DNA from 2 places in the Nodosilinea sp. AN01ver1 genome. Region 1 is predicted to be linked to the other one. Evidence: riboswitches for the same ligand, from Rfam matches in the RefSeq annotation. Region 1 holds a riboswitch; the other holds the start of a gene.
What was found. A riboswitch is a leader RNA that binds a small molecule or an ion and turns the genes downstream of it on or off. The one in region 1 is predicted to bind cobalamin.

Region 1 (7,564 bases):
GTGTGGGCCACCGCCGATGCCGCCTACAGCCGCTGCCGCAGCGACGAAACCCGCGACAACGTGCGCACCTGGCAGCAGGAGCTGGCCTGGCGCGAGTTTTATCAGCACGTCATGTACTTTTTTCCGGAGCTGGCTGACGGCCCCTACCGAGCGCCCCTCAAAGATTTTCCCTGGATCAACAACGAAGACCACTTTGCCGCCTGGTGCGAGGGGCGCACCGGCTACCCGATTGTGGATGCCGCCATGCGCCAGCTCAACGAGATCGGCTGGATGCACAACCGCTGCCGCATGATTGTGGCCAGCTTTTTGACCAAAGACCTGATTGTCAACTGGCAGTGGGGCGAGAAATATTTTATGCAGCACCTGGTAGATGGCGATCTGTCGGCCAACAACGGCGGCTGGCAGTGGAGCGCCTCCAGCGGCATGGATCCTAAACCGCTGCGAATTTTCAACCCGGCCAGCCAGGCCCAGAAGTATGACGCGGAGGCCGAATACATTCGCCAGTGGGTGCCCGAACTCAGATCGCTGGATACCGGAGCCCTGGTGACGGGGAAGATTGCGGAGCGCGATCGCGGTGACTACCCGGCCCCCATTGTCGACCACAAGACCCAGCAGGCCCTATTCAAAGACAAGTACAAAGCCCAAAAGGCCTGAGCCTGTGCCGGGGCGATCGCCTATCGCCGCCGCCTGGGGCGCACAATGCTAAACAACAGCCACAGGCCAAAGAAGCTGGCCGCCGCGAATAAAACAATGCTGAGAATTTGCCCCTGGGGCGACTGACGGCCCGTGGCCACGATCGCTGCTCCCACGATTAAAGCGGCCACCACAATGCTAAACGACTGCCGCGTAGAGGCCTCGTCGAGGCTGCGGCGCAGGTCGTCAACTCCCTGAATCTTGAGGTTGAAGGTGAGCTGCTCTGAACTGAGGCGATCGAGCAAAAAGCCCACCTGGCGCGGCGAACTCAGCGACAGGTTGCGAAATTCTAGCCCCGTGCGCAGCAGCGCCAGCAGTGGATCGTCGCCGACTAGCTGCTGCCGAAACAAGTCGGCCATCAGCGGGCGCACTTCGTCTATCAGGTTCACGCCCGGATTGAACTGGCGAGCCGCCCCCTCCAGGTTGGCCAGCGATTTGGTAAACAGCCCCACATTGGCGGGCCAGCGCAGGTTGTTGCGAATGCCCGCCGCCAAAATTTCGCCAAAAATTTCGGCGGTGTTAATCTGCTCCAGGCTGAGGCCGTAGTAGCGGCCCAGCAGCCGGGTGTAGTCGCTCTCCAGCCGAGCCAGGTTAACCGGCTTCAGCGGTTCGGCCAGCTGCAACGTGAGCTGGGCGCAGCGCTGGGCATCGCAGTTGACAATGGCCAGCACCATCTCGGTCATGGTGGTGCGGGTGCGCGGATCCATGTGGCCCATCATGCCGCAGTCCAGCAGGGCCAGGCGACCATCCACCAGGTAAAAAATGTTGCCGGGGTGAGGGTCGGCGTGAAAGAAGCCATCGACAAAATACTGTTTAAAGAAGGCCCGAAACAGCAGTGTCGTGGCTTTTGCCCGCAGCCCCACGCTGTCGCTGTGGAGATCTTCGGCCCGCAGGTCGGCCTTGAGCAGGGGGACACCCTCCAGCCACTCCATCGCCATAATTTTGGAGTTGGTGAGTTCCCAGTAGATTTCTGGCACAATCAGCTGGCCAGCGTCGTACCAGGCGCTTTTGGAGAGGTTGAGCCGCAGCTGATCGGTATAGGTCGCCTCAGTGGTGAAGTCGAGTTCGGCGTTGAGGGCGTCGGCAAATTCTTCGGCCAGCTCGACGACGTTGTAGCGCTGGCCAAACTGGGTCGCCGACACCAGTCGAGCAATGTCGCGAATTAACGTCATGTCGCGCTCGACCTGGCGCTCAATGCCGGGGCGCTGCACCTTGAGGGCCACCTGACGGCCATCCTTCAGTACAGCCTTGTGGGTTTGGGCGATCGAACCCGCCGCGATCGCGTGGTACTCCAGCCGCTCAAACAGCTCCTCCGGAGCAGCCGCCAGGGACTGGCGAATGTGAATTTCGATTTCTTTGGGGTCTACAGCCGGAACCGTGCTCTGGAGGCTGCTGAGTTCTTCAATGTAGGCCGGGGGCATGAGGTCGGGGCGGGTGCTCAAGAGCTGACCCAGCTTGACGTACACCGGCCCCAGGTCTGTCAAAATGTTGCGCAGCACGGCGGGGGGGGGCAGCTCGGGCTCGTCGGCTTGGCCCCCTACCAGCAGCCGTCGCATGTAGTCCCAGCCGTGGCTCAGCACGACTTCGACGATCTCTCTTTGCCGAGCCAAACGAGACGATGAAACCATTGCAAACTGAGATACAGATGGATTGATGCTAACGCAATCACGTTAAGGCTTTGTCGCTAACGACTTAACCCGGCTGGCCTGTTCCGGTGACTATTGATAAACCTGCGGCAGGACGGCCTGCCCCCGGTGCTATGATGCTTGGGCGCTATCGGTTCCGGTGGGGATCAGCCACCGGAGGCAACGGGGAAAGTGCAGTGTAAGCCTGCCGCTGTCCCGCAGCTGTGAGGTCGTTTTTGCATTTGGCGAAATATTCCGTTAAACACAAAAACGACCGAGCCAGAACGCCCGCCGATCGCATCTCTGTTTTTCGTCGTTCTTCTTTCGTCTGCGAGGTACGGATGAATTATTGCTTTGCTGCCCTGAGATCAGTCGGGGCTGGTTTACGGTCGAATCTGGTCGGTCGTGGCACTGTGGGGGCAATTGCGGCCCTACTGCTGCTGCCGCTGCCCAGTCTGGCCCACCACCCGCTGGGTGGACGGGTGCCCGTCACCTTTGCCGAGGGCTTTTTGTCGGGCCTGGGGCACCCCGTGATTGGGCTTGACCACCTGGCTTTTGTGGTGGCGCTAGGTTTACTGGCGGCGGTCAGCGCCTGGGGCATCGCGATCCCCGTAGTTTTTGTGCTGACGGCTATGGTCGGCACGGGGCTGCACCTGGCCGAAGTCACGCTACCGGCGGCGGAACTGGCGATCGCTGGCTCGGTGCTGGGGTTTGGCCTGCTGCTGGCGCTCAAAAATCGACCCCAGAGCGCGGTAATTGCCGGACTGGCGGCGATCGCCGGGCTGTTCCACGGCTTTGCCTACGGTGAGGCCATTTTTGGCGCTCAAACCATGCCGCTGGTGGCCTATTTAGCGGGTTTCACGACAATTCAGCTGACGATCGCGATCGCGGCCTTTTGGATTGGCCGACAGCTGACCCAGCGCACGAACCCCGTCTTTGTGCAGCGCGCTGGCCTGGTAATTTGCGGTATTGGCGCTGCGTTTTTAGCCACAACGCTGCTAGAAACCGTCTTGCCCGTGTAGATTCCCCCCTGTGGGTCCATCTCTAGCCATCTGGGGCAAACACCGTTTGCCCCAGCCAACGTTCGTCAGGCAGAATGCCGTCTTACAAAATGCGGATCTGGCGCAAATCCCTGCTGTCTAGCTCCGCAGGGTGACGCCGAACTGCTTTTCTAGGGCGGCGCGCACTTTTTGGTGAACCGGGTCGACCGCATCGTCGGTGAGCGTTTTCTCTGGGGAGCGATAGACCAGGCGAAAGGCAAGACTGCGCTGGCCCTCGGGCACGCTTGTGCCCCGGTACTCGTCGAACAGATCCACCGACTCCAGCAGTTTGCCTCCGGCTTTGGTCATGGCGCTGGTCAGCTCGGCTACCGCTACCCCTAGAGGGGCATAGAAGGCGAGGTCGCGATCGCTGGCCGGAAAGGTAGAGTAGGCCGCATACTTGACCGACTTTTGCAGCACTGGCACCAGGCAGGTCTCCAGGGCCGACCAGTTGAGCTGAAACACATACACCTCAGCGGGCAGCTGACGCTGCTGGCGCAGCTGGGGGTGGAGCTGACCAAAGCGGCCCAGCTCTAGCCGTCCCCGCACCCACAGCGATGCGGTGCGACCGGGGTGAAAGCGCGGGTCGGTGCTGTCGGGGCGATAGTCAACCGCCAGCCCCAGTCGACGAAATACGCTGTCTAACCGGCCCTTGGCTTCGTACCAGGTGAGGGGCTGCTCTTGTCCACTGGTAGGCCACTGGCTCGATCGCCCGTCGCCGCCAACAATGCCGCCCACCGCCTCGGCTTCGTGAATGCCCGCCTCGTCCTGCCAGAAAATGTGGCCGATCTCAAAGCCGTTGAGGGGGCCGTTGCTCTGGTTGAGGTTAAAGGCGTAGGCCTCGATCAGACCGTCAATTAAATCCTGCCGCAGAGCCGAATATTCAGGAAAGAGGGGGTTGGCCAGGGTGACCTGGCGATCGCTGGTGGGCTTGGTCAACGAGTAGTGCAGCAGCTCGGTCAGCCCCGCCGCCCGAAAGGCCTCCCGCAGCCGTCGACGCAGGGCGGCCTCTACCGAGAGGTAGCCGCCTACCGCCTTTTGGGGCAGGGTGTCGGCGAAGTGGTTGTAGCCGTAGAGGCGAGCAATCTCTTCAATTAAATCGATCTCGCGCTCCAGATCGCGGTAGCGGTAGGCGGGCACCGTCACGGCCCACACGCCTGCGTTGTCGGTTGGAAACACCTGACAGCCCAGCGTCTCCAGCAGCTGCTGAATCGTTCCTGGCGGCAAGTCTTGAGGCGCTTGACCCAAATTGACCACCTGACCCAGCAGCTGAGTCACCCGGCTCAGCCGCAGGGTCAGCACCCGCTCGGGAATCGTGGCCCCAAGGGCCGTGGTAGCTACCGTTTGGGCGACCACGGTGGCCCCGGCCAGCTCCTGAAGCAGCTGCAGGGCGCGATCGCAGGCCAGCCCCAGCTCAGCCGGGTTAACGCCGCGCTCGTAGCGAGCCGAGGCCTCGGTGCGCAACCCCTGACTGCGGGCCGATTTGCGGATCGCCGCCGCGTCAAAAAAGGCGGCCTCTAGCAGAACGGCCTGGGTGCCGTCGTGGACTTCGGTGGCTTCACCACCCATCACCCCGGCCAGGGCGACGGGCTGATCGCTGGCGGTAATCAGCAGCGTTTCGGGCTGCAGCTGGCGCTTTTGGCTGTCCAGCGTCACCAGGGTTTCGCCGGGCTGGGCGTAGCGAACCCCTAGAGCTAGCCCAGCATCGGTAGTGGGTAGGCGATCGCGATCGAAGGCGTGCAGCGGTTGCCCCCACTCCAGCAGCACGTAGTTGGTGATATCCACCACGTTATTAATCGGGCGGGTGCCCGCCGCCACCAGGCGCTGCTGCAGCCACTGGGGAGACGGCCCCAGCTGAATATTCTCCAGCATCGTACCGATGTAGATCGGGCAGGCTTTCTCATCGGTCAGCGCGATCGCCGGAGCCGCCTTACTCTTGGGCACCGTCGGCGGTTGGATAACGGGCAGCCGCAGGGTTGCCCCCGTAATGGCCGCCACTTCGCGGGCAATGCCGACCATACTCAGGGCATCGGCCCGGTTGGCGGTGGAGGTGACATCTAAAATAACGTCGTCGAGACCCAGCAGAGGGCGTACATCCTGCCCCAGCTCCAGCCCATCGACCTCAAAAATATGAATGCCCTCCGAATCCTTCGCCAGGCCCAGCTCGGCCAGGGAGCAGATCATGCCCTCTGAGGGCACCCCGCGCAGCTTGCGAGGTTTAATGGTGAGATCGACCACCGGCAGATGCGTGTCCACCGTCGCCACCGCCACATAGATATCGGCGCGCACATTGGCGGCTCCGCACACTATAGTTGACCTATCGGCCTGGCCAATATCCACCACACAAACGCTGAGCTTATCGGCATCGGGGTGCGGGGTGCGATCTACCACTCGACCGACCACCACACCATCGGCCCAGGTGCGTCTATCTTCAATGTCTTCTACCTCAAAGCCTGCCATCGTCAGGGCATCGGCTAGCGCTTGGGGAGAAAGCTGGATAGTGACGTATTCGTTGAGCCAGTTGAGAGATATGCGCATGGTGGGGCTGGTTTGACCGTTAAAAAAGCTAACGCTGTAGTGTAAATCTCATTCAAGTTCAGGAGTAGAGTTCTGCTGGTGAGAAGACTACAGATCCTGAGCTGGACTTGATATATTGCCCAAACATTCTACCCCGTGGGCATTGCATCTACCCAGGGGCAACCCCGTCCGACATCCCACTGGCCCATAAAGGCGTACGGGGATCAAGGGTTCATCGATTTTTTACATTTCACCGCTATTTTGGCCGGAAGTATATATCCCTGTGGGTGAATGCTATAACCCCTCTCTGAAAGAGGGAACAATTGGGGTAATGTGGCAATACCGCATGGGACCGGCCCTCATAACTCCTGCTTTGTGGGTGTTGTGGCTTCCCATCTAAACTGCCCCGCTGCTGGTTAACTCAACCCCAGGCGTGGTCTTCGGGCCTCGTCTAGATATCCACCATCCTGGGCCGCATGAGCTACTGCATTCAACCCGACTGTTCAAAACCCAAAAACCCCCCCACGCTCAGCCATTGTCAAAACTGCGGGGCAGAGCTGCTGCTGCGGGGCCGTTATCGAATGATTCGCGCCCTGGGTCGGGGTGGCTTTGGTGCTACCTTTCTGGCCCGCGATGAGCTGCTGCCGGGCAAACCCCCCTGCGTGATTAAACAGCTGCGTCCGTCGGCTGAGGCTCCCCACATCCTTGAGATGGCCCGCGACCTGTTCAAGCGGGAAGCCAAAATTTTGGGCATGATTGGCAACCATCCTCAGCTGCCCCGCCTGCTTGACTATTTTGAAAGCGGGCAAGAGTTCTTTCTGGTGCAGGAATACATCAATGGCCTCACCCTACAGCAGGAGGTCAAGCGCGGCGGCCCCTTTACCGAGGCGGGGGTAAAGCAATTTTTGAGCGAAATTTTGTCGATGGTGCAGTATGTCCACGACAATCACGTCATTCACCGCGACATCAAACCGGCCAATATCATTCGCCGCGACCAGGATAAAAAACTGGTGCTAATTGACTTTGGCGCGGTCAAAGACAAGGTCAACCCGACCCAGGCCGCCAATTCTGACCAGACGGCCCTCACCGCCTACGCCATCGGCACCCCCGGCTACGCGCCGCCTGAGCAAATGGCCATGCGCCCGGTATACGCCAGCGATATCTATGCCCTGGGCGTTACCTGTATTTATCTGCTGTCGGGCAAGGCTCCTAAAGATCTCAACTACGACCCCAACACGGGGGAACTGCTGTGGCGCGAGCAGGTGCATATCAGCGACCACTTCGCTGGGGTGCTGCAAAAAATGCTGGAAATTTCGGTGAGGCACCGCTATCAGAGCGTGGAGGCCATTCACCGAGACTTAGATCTAGAGCCCTATATGGAGAGTTTGGCCCAGAATATGGCCTTTCCCTCAGCGATGGGGCCTGCAAGCAACGGGTTTACAAACGGCAGTGGACCCGTCAGCGGACCTGCCAGCCATCCCGGCATCAGCAATTCTGGCGGGTCGCCCTCGTCGCGGATGGCGGCCGCCATTCGGGCACGACGCGAGCGATCGCATTCTGGTGCTAAGAGCATCGCTCCCCTGGTGCCCAGCCGCAACGGTACGCCTTCGCCCCGGCCTAAGGTGGTACCCGCCACCCTGCTCACCTCAGACGACGTCAAGCAAAAATACACCAAGGGGCGGCGCGACT
Region 2 (7,564 bases), on a different contig from region 1:
CTCCAGCCCTTCTTTCTGCATCATTTGCAGCGCCGCTTGGAGGGCAAAGAACATATTCACCGGGGGCGTAAAGGGAGTCGTATTCTTAGCCGCATTTTTGCTGTAGGGCTTGAGGTCAAGGTAGTACTTGGGTAGGGTAGCGGTTTCGTAGGCCTCCCAGGCTTTAGCGCTGACGCTTACAAACGCCAGACCGGGCGGAATCATATAGCCCTTCTGGGAACCGGACGCTACCACGTCTAGACCCCATTCATCGACCGGTACCGAGGTGGCCCCTAGGCTGGTCACCGCATCGACGATGATCAGCGCCCCGTGGGCTTTGACATGGCGATTGATGGTTTCCAGGTCATTGAGCACCCCAGTCGAGGTTTCGCTGTGGGTGATAATCACCGCTTTAATTTCTTTAGCGGTGTCAGCCTCCAGAGCTGTTTTAAAGTCGTCAGGATTCAGCGGCTTACCCCACTCGGCGGTAATTTCGTGGGTGTCGAGGCCGTAGGCGCGGGCCACCTCGCCCCAGCGTTCGCCAAACTTGCCGTTGTTGCCCACCAGCACTTTATCGCCCGCGCTGAGGAAGTTGATAATGCCCGCTTCCATCGCCCCGGTGCCGCTAGCGGCCAGCACCAGCACATCGTTCTGGGTTTGATGCAGCCACTTGAGGTTTTCGGTAACCTCGGCCATAATCGCGCTGAACTCACCGCTGCGGTGGCCCATGGGGTGCTTAGCCATGGCCATCAGCACCTGCTCTGGTACAGGGGTCGGCCCCGGAATCATCAGCATTAACTTGTTATCCATGCCTGCTACTGCCCAACTCTGCAAATGAAGAAACAAACCTTCAGCTTACCAACTAAGGATGGGAGGTTTTGCATTTCTTCGCGGCATCGTAAGAAGTGTTAGGGGATTTTGGATTTTTAGATTTCGGATTTTGAATTGGAATGTGGCCGATGGATCTAGGGCCAGGCTCAGGGGGTGAGGGTATGCTGTTAGCAGGGCAGGCGGGTCGAGTCGCTACCGACGGTATCGTCCCTGGTCCAACGTTACGCTAACGACATCCCTATGAATTTTTCTGCCCTTAACCGTCCCCTATTCTTGGCCGTCAATTATCCTCCGCACAGGGCCTGGAAGTTCTATGCCCTCTGGGTTGGCCTGACCGTTTTAGGCTGTGGATTAGCCGTGATCAGCGTCCCTGCTGAGCAAAACCTAGTTATTCCCTATGTTCTGGGAGCTGCAGTCGGTCTCTTGCAGGGGTCAATGCTGCGTTTGGGGGCTTCGGGAACGGTGCGATGGACGCTGGCCACGATGTTAGGGGTGGTTCTGAGCAGAATGGTGCGACCCTATGTTGCCTTTCACAGCAGCTTAATCATGAGTGGAGCCGTTGGGGGCCTGATAATCGGTGGTATTCAGGGGCTGGTGTTTTATACCCAGATTCCTGGGATGGCCTGGTGGGTTTTAGTTCAAATCATTAGCGGTGCGGCTAGCTGGGGGCTGGGCTGGTCTATTTTGAGTTCTGTTACCCGAGCTATCGGCCATACAACCACCGGGTTGATTTTGACGAGCTCTATTGCGATCGCCACGATGTGGGGTATTTCTGCCACCATGACCGGGATGGTGATGTATCGGTTGCTGGCTCTACGCCATAGCCGCCGTGCGCCATTGCCACCCCCTGAATCATGATCCAGGGCTTCTTCTAACTCGTCAATTATTTCCGGGGCTTGCAAAAACATACAGCGACTCAGTGTCCAGTCTTTACTAGATTATTTGCAGGAGACATCGTCACGGGCTGCCCAATGCCGGGCCAGTGAATCTATTTACGCCTGGTCCGCGATCGCATCAGCTAAGCGCTCCAGTTCTTCCTCCAGGGTATTAGCTGGCATGGTTTCCCCAGCTTGCCGATACCAGTATCGGGCGTTGCTGCTGTCGCCCTCGACCCGATGTAGGTAGGCGTGAATCAGGCAGGCGTTGCGATCGCCGTAGGGCTGTACTAGCTCGTGGGCGGCATCCCACTGCCCTGCTTTGGCCAGGGCTAATGCTCTGGTATGGTCACAGCTCATCATGTGGTCCTCCTTCTTCGGTGACGACGACGCGGCGGCAGGGTTGGGCTTGGTTACGGCAACCGATGGCTTTGCTACACCCTTTACAATTGAATCTGTTATCAAGGGAGAAAGAGCCGTAGCTGTCGGCATCCAGCTGTGTGATACCAACCTCACGGCACGGGTTGCTTGATACCAGCTCAACGCTTTTATCTTCTGTGCATCCCAAGCGAGGTTTTGCAATGGCCTTACCTCTGACCCTGTACCAGCTTTCTGCTCAACCCATTACCCCAGAGTCCTTTGCCCCCTTTGGCCAAGTCATCTTCCCCAGCGCTGACGAAGCTCCCTTTGGCCCTGCCGATGCCCAACTCAAGCTAGATGCTGGCATTCCCCGCTTCTACATCATGACCCTGATGAATCGCGGTATGCAGTTTCGCACCATTACTCAGCACCGGCGCTGCACTCAGTGCCTGGGAGCGCTGGAGGGCAAAGACTGGGTCATAGGGGTAGCGCCGCCGGGGGCAGCAGAGCAGCCCAATCCGCAAGACATCCGTGCCTTTCACATCCCCGGTAATTGCTTCATCAAGCTGGAGGTGGGCACCTGGCACGGCGGGCCGTACTTTGAGCACCCCGCCGTCAGCTTTTACAACCTGGAGCTGAGCGATACGAATATTACTGATCACCACACCTGCAATTTGGCCCAGGAGTTTGGGCTGGAGTTTGAGATTGTGAATGGGTAGATGGGTGGATGGGTAGGCGGGTGAATGGGGAGTTTAGATTTCATTGCTTATCTACCTATCCATTCATTCACTAGCGAGCGATAGCAGCTTCCACTGCCTCAGCCGCCAGGGGAGGAAGAACGTAGGCGGTAGATTTTTTGATGACGGGCGATCGCAGCCCGTAGGGCACCTTACCCATATCAGCCGCAGCGTACTGGCGGCAAAATTCTGCCAGGTCGGGGGCGGCCTGGTGGGGCGACAGGTCGTTGAAGATGAAGGTGAGCTTGCCGGGGGCAGACAGGGCAGCGTTGCAGGCGCGATCGCAGGCGGCCATGCAGCGTACCGGCTGTAAATTAACCGTACCGTCTTCGATCTGGGACGCTAACTGGTCAATCAGGTGCTGGCCCCCGGTGGTGTCTCCCGTCTCAGCAGCGGGGAACTTGCACAGGGCGCAGACAAACAGAGTGGGTTGGGTCATAGGAATTGGCAAAATACGTCAATGGACTGCGCCAGCCATTGTTGTGGCCTCGGCGCGGGCGAAATTTAGGGCTGTTAGGGCTGTGGGGTCAGGCTAAACTCGGCGGCGCGATTGCCCATTTGGCGAAAGCACTCCGGCGGCGGCACGGCCCAGCCCTGCAGGCAGGTAATAGCGGGAGACGAGTCGGCCAGCAGCAGCAAAATGGCGTCCTGAGTCGGGTCGTAGGTGGCAATGGCTTCGTCTAGAGACAGCTGCTGATCGACAGCCAGATCCAAGCTGCCCCAGTAGCTAACCAAACTAGCCTGAGCGACAAAGCCCAGAGTGTAGGCTACAGCGGTGCGGCCCCAGTCCACCGTCGCGGTAGCTCCTGCCACCTCGCACACCACCATGCCCCGGCCCTGGGTTAGAAAACCCTGCCAGGCGGCGTGGCCGATGGGCAACCAATACTCGCGAATAAACAGCGGCTGCCAGTTTCCAGAGCAGCCCTGCCACACACTGTCATGACTTCGCATAGCTCTAACCCGCAGGAGGTTGGGTTAGAGGCGCAATTAAAAAGGGCCCTGAGCTACAACACCCCGGGAGCAAAACTTTATAAGCAGTCATCTGTACCTCGCAGATGGAAAGAAACGTGGGCATCCATCGGCGGGCATTCTGACTGACACAATTTTGAATTTGCGATTTTGGATTTTGGTTTCACGTTCCGCCAAAATCTAAAATTCGAAATCTAAAACCGGCTCACAGCTGCGGGACAGTGGCAGATTTTCACTGCGCTTTCCCCGTTTCCTTTAGCGGCTGATCTCCGCTAAAACCGACAGAGTTGCATACTAGCACTTAGGCCGCAGAAATACGTGCAGCCGGTCTAAATTCTTGACCTACGACAATACTTAATAACTGCGCTAGCGCCCCTGGGGGACATGGCGGCGACGGTAAGCGGCCATATAGACCACATTGTCGCCAGCGCGGTGGTCACCGTGGGCGGCAACTAGCCCAGCCGCTTTGACCTGCTTAGCTAAAGCTACGGGGAGGGTAGAGCCGGGCTCGGGGGGAACCCACAGCTGCTTGAAGCTAACGTTCAGTTCTGCCTCTGGAGCCCAGTCTTGCTGGCGCACCCAGCAGCGATCGCGATCGCACCGAATAACCACAAAGTCTGGCACATGGTCATCCTGCCCCTTGAGGCGCACCCGTGACCCTGGCCGAATTGTTAAGGAAGCCATAGCGCTGCACCTGAAGTAGGCTAGCCGTTATAGATCCAACAATAGTTCATTTGAACTGATTTTTGAACGGGAGATATACAAAAAATTAATTATTGAATTTATTCTAAAATATCGCGCTGAGATTTGGGGTTAACAGTCGGCACCGCCGAGTTAACGCCAGGTTTAGACATTCCCAGGGCTGGCTGCTCTAGGGCTAGTGCCTATGCCAGGCGGTTTGTGACAGACTAAAGACGTCGTCGGCTTTGGTTGTCTATGCCCCTTCAGACTGCCCCGCTACCGCTCGCCAGCGTGCTTCAGCAGCGCCGCGATCGCCTCGCCGAACTGCACCCCCAGCCGGTGCTGCTGTGGTCAGGGCAGGCAGTCGCGCGCAACTTTCCGGCCAATGTTTACCCCTTTCGGGCCAACAGCCATTTCTTGTATTTTGCCGGCCTGCCCCTGGCCAAGGCGGCTATTCACCTGGAGGGGGGCCGACTGACCTTGTTTATGGATGACACCTCCCCGGAGGCGGCCCTGTGGCATGGCCCCACCCCCAGCCGAGACGCCATTGCCGCCGAGATTGGGGCCGCAGCGGCCTACCCCTACGCCCAGGTAGACCACTATCGGGCCGAATCTGCAACACTACCCTTCCAGGCCAAATCTGACTCAGATCGCAGCCAAGCGCTGATAGAAGCCCTGGTCGCCCTCCGGCTGCACCACGACGACGAGGCCCTGGCGCAAATCAAGCGCGCCGCCGCCGTGTCGGTTGCCGCCCACCGGGCCGGAATGGCTGCCACACCCAAAGCCGCCACCGAAGCCGAGGTGCGAGCCGCCATGGAGCAAGTGATTGTGGCCGAGGGCATGACCTGCGCCTACAACAGCATCGTCACCGTCCACGGCGAGGTGCTGCACAACGAGCAATACCACCATGCCCTGGCTGCCGGTGACCTACTGCTGGCCGATATCGGGGCCGAAGCCCCCAGCGGCTGGGCCTCAGATATTACCCGCACCTGGCCGGTGTCGGGACGATTTACCGCCCCCCAGCGAGATATCTACGACGTGGTGCTGGCCGCCCACGATGCCTGCATTGCTGCGGCCCAACCCGGCGTCGAGTACCGCGATCTACATCTGCTCGCCTGCCGCACCCTGGCCGCAGGGCTGGTCGATCTGGGTTTGCTAAAGGGCCACCCCGATAGCCTGGTCGAACAGGACGTCCACGCCCTGTTCTTTCCCCACGGTGTAGGGCATCTGCTGGGTCTAGATGTGCACGATATGGAAGATCTGGGCGACGTGGCGGGGTATGCACCGGGGCGCAGTCGCAGCGATCGCTTTGGCCTGAAGTTTCTGCGGCTCGATCGCCCTCTGGCGGTCAATATGGTAGTCACCATTGAACCGGGGTTTTATCAGGTGCCCGGCATTCTAGGCCCGGCCCGGCAGTCAGGTCGATATAACAACACCGTCAATTGGGAACGACTGCAGGATTTTCAGCAGGTGCGCGGCATTCGTATCGAAGACGACGTACAGATTACCGCCACCGGCTGCACCGTTTTAACCGCCGCGCTGCCCACCCAAGCCGCCGCCGTCGAGGCGTTGGTGAGCGGTGGATAGAACTCCAGGTGAGTGCCGTCTAGCGGTTGCTGGGGTCAGGGGTTAGACTACCTTTATAAAGGTTTAGCCTTTTGCAGGCTATTTCACCCCTCTAGGGGCTGATATGATTGCAGTGAGCAGTTTTTAACCGTTCCCTATGAATTCTGTAAATCTCGCGGCCCAGTCCCAGCCTAACCTCAGGGTTGGCTTAGGTCGAGTACTGGTGGTCGAAGACGAAGAGCTAATTCGAGAAACGGTGGCCCTGGGCTTGGCCGAAGAGGGGTTTGACATTCTAGTGGCCGAAGACGGTCTGACGGCCCTCGATATGCTGGGGGGCACCTCAGTGTCGAGCCGCGCCGATCGCCCCGAAATTAACCTGGTAGTGCTCGACCTGATGCTGCCCGGCATGAACGGGCTGGATCTGTGCCGCCTGCTGCGTCACCAGGGCATTGATGTGCCCATTTTGGTACTCAGCGCTAAGGGCACCGAAACCGACCGGGTGGTAGGTCTGGAAATTGGCGCTGACGACTATCTCAGCAAGCCCTTTGGCATGCGTGAACTGGTGGCCCGCTGTCGGGCACTGCTGCGCCGGCAGCGGGGCAGAGCTACTGCCGAAAAAGACAACGTGCTCAAGTTTGAAGATATTACGCTGCACCCCCAGGAGTGCCGTGTTTTTCTCCAGGGTGCAGAAATTAATCTTTCGCCCAAAGAGTTTAGAATTTTAGAGCTCTTTATGGGGCAGCCTCGGCGGGTTTGGTCGCGCGATCAGATTATTGATCAGGTATGGGGCCACGACTTTATGGGCGACAACAAAACTGTAGATGTTCACATTCGCTGGATTCGCGAAAAGCTGGAGGTTGACCCCAGTCATCCTCAGTATCTCAAAACCGTACGCGGCTTTGGCTACCGTCTGGGCTAGCGCTCGTGTCCTACGCTTTGTTAAGAATGGCTGAGCGGTCACTCCTAAGCGGTTTAACTTCAGCAACAAATAAACCCGTAGCTCAAATTCTCGTTTAGGCTATGGAGGCAGGGGTGCATAACCGGGCTGCGTGCCAGGGTCTAAGTCATGGCCGTTGGCCGTTGAGCTTTACCTGCCAATGCTTTAGACCTGGTGTAACGTCATGCCGCTCACCATTTTAATTGCGGAAGACGACGAAGGCACTCGCCTTTCGCTGTGTGACTATTTAGAGCTTGAGGGCTACTCCGTGCTGATGGCCAGCCACGGTGAAATGGCGCTACAGCAAGTGTTTAGCCATCAGCCTCAGCTGATTATTACCGACGTTGGTATGCCTGGGCTCAACGGCTACGACCTGGTGCAAAAGGTGCGCCAGTTTCCGGCCTTTCGACTGCTGCCGGTTATTTTCCTGACCGCCCACAACCAGATTCAGGATCGGATTAAGGGCTACCAGCTGGGCTGCGATCTATACCTGCCCAAACCCTTTGAGCTGCAGGAGATTGGGGCTATTGTGCGCAACTTGCTGGAGCGATCGCAGCTAATTCAGTCAGCGTGGATTCAGCAGGTGGCGCTGAGCACCGCCCAGCAGCGCGCGCTACAAACCAGTGATG

Region 2: linked by a shared signal. The riboswitch ahead of ACQ4N7_RS11580 (hypothetical protein) and the one ahead of ACQ4N7_RS21320 (HupE/UreJ family protein) in region 1 are both predicted to bind cobalamin.

What each region holds. Positions count from the first base shown of each region.
Region 1 covers NZ_JBNXVS010000034.1:3,631-11,194, reverse strand. Annotated here, with positions in the region: gene ACQ4N7_RS21330 (FAD-binding domain-containing protein) at 1-654, shown strand, start outside; gene ACQ4N7_RS21325 (ABC1 kinase family protein) at 675-2,321, opposite strand; cobalamin riboswitch at 2,454-2,628, shown strand; gene ACQ4N7_RS21320 (HupE/UreJ family protein) at 2,732-3,340, shown strand; gene pheT (phenylalanine--tRNA ligase subunit beta) at 3,458-5,896, opposite strand; gene ACQ4N7_RS21310 (protein kinase domain-containing protein) at 6,352-7,564, shown strand, end outside.
Region 2 covers NZ_JBNXVS010000011.1:131,314-138,877, reverse strand. Annotated here, with positions in the region: gene ACQ4N7_RS11605 (pyridoxal-phosphate-dependent aminotransferase family protein) at 1-789, opposite strand, end outside; gene ACQ4N7_RS11600 (hypothetical protein) at 1,357-1,668, shown strand; gene ACQ4N7_RS11595 (hypothetical protein) at 1,803-2,045, opposite strand; gene ACQ4N7_RS11590 (ureidoglycolate lyase) at 2,267-2,764, shown strand; gene ACQ4N7_RS11585 (DUF1636 domain-containing protein) at 2,835-3,221, opposite strand; gene ACQ4N7_RS11580 (hypothetical protein) at 3,296-3,733, opposite strand; cobalamin riboswitch at 3,846-4,049, opposite strand; gene ACQ4N7_RS11575 (hypothetical protein) at 4,118-4,435, opposite strand; gene ACQ4N7_RS11570 (aminopeptidase P family protein) at 4,688-6,019, shown strand; gene ACQ4N7_RS11565 (response regulator transcription factor) at 6,156-6,917, shown strand; gene ACQ4N7_RS11560 (response regulator transcription factor) at 7,120-7,564, shown strand, end outside.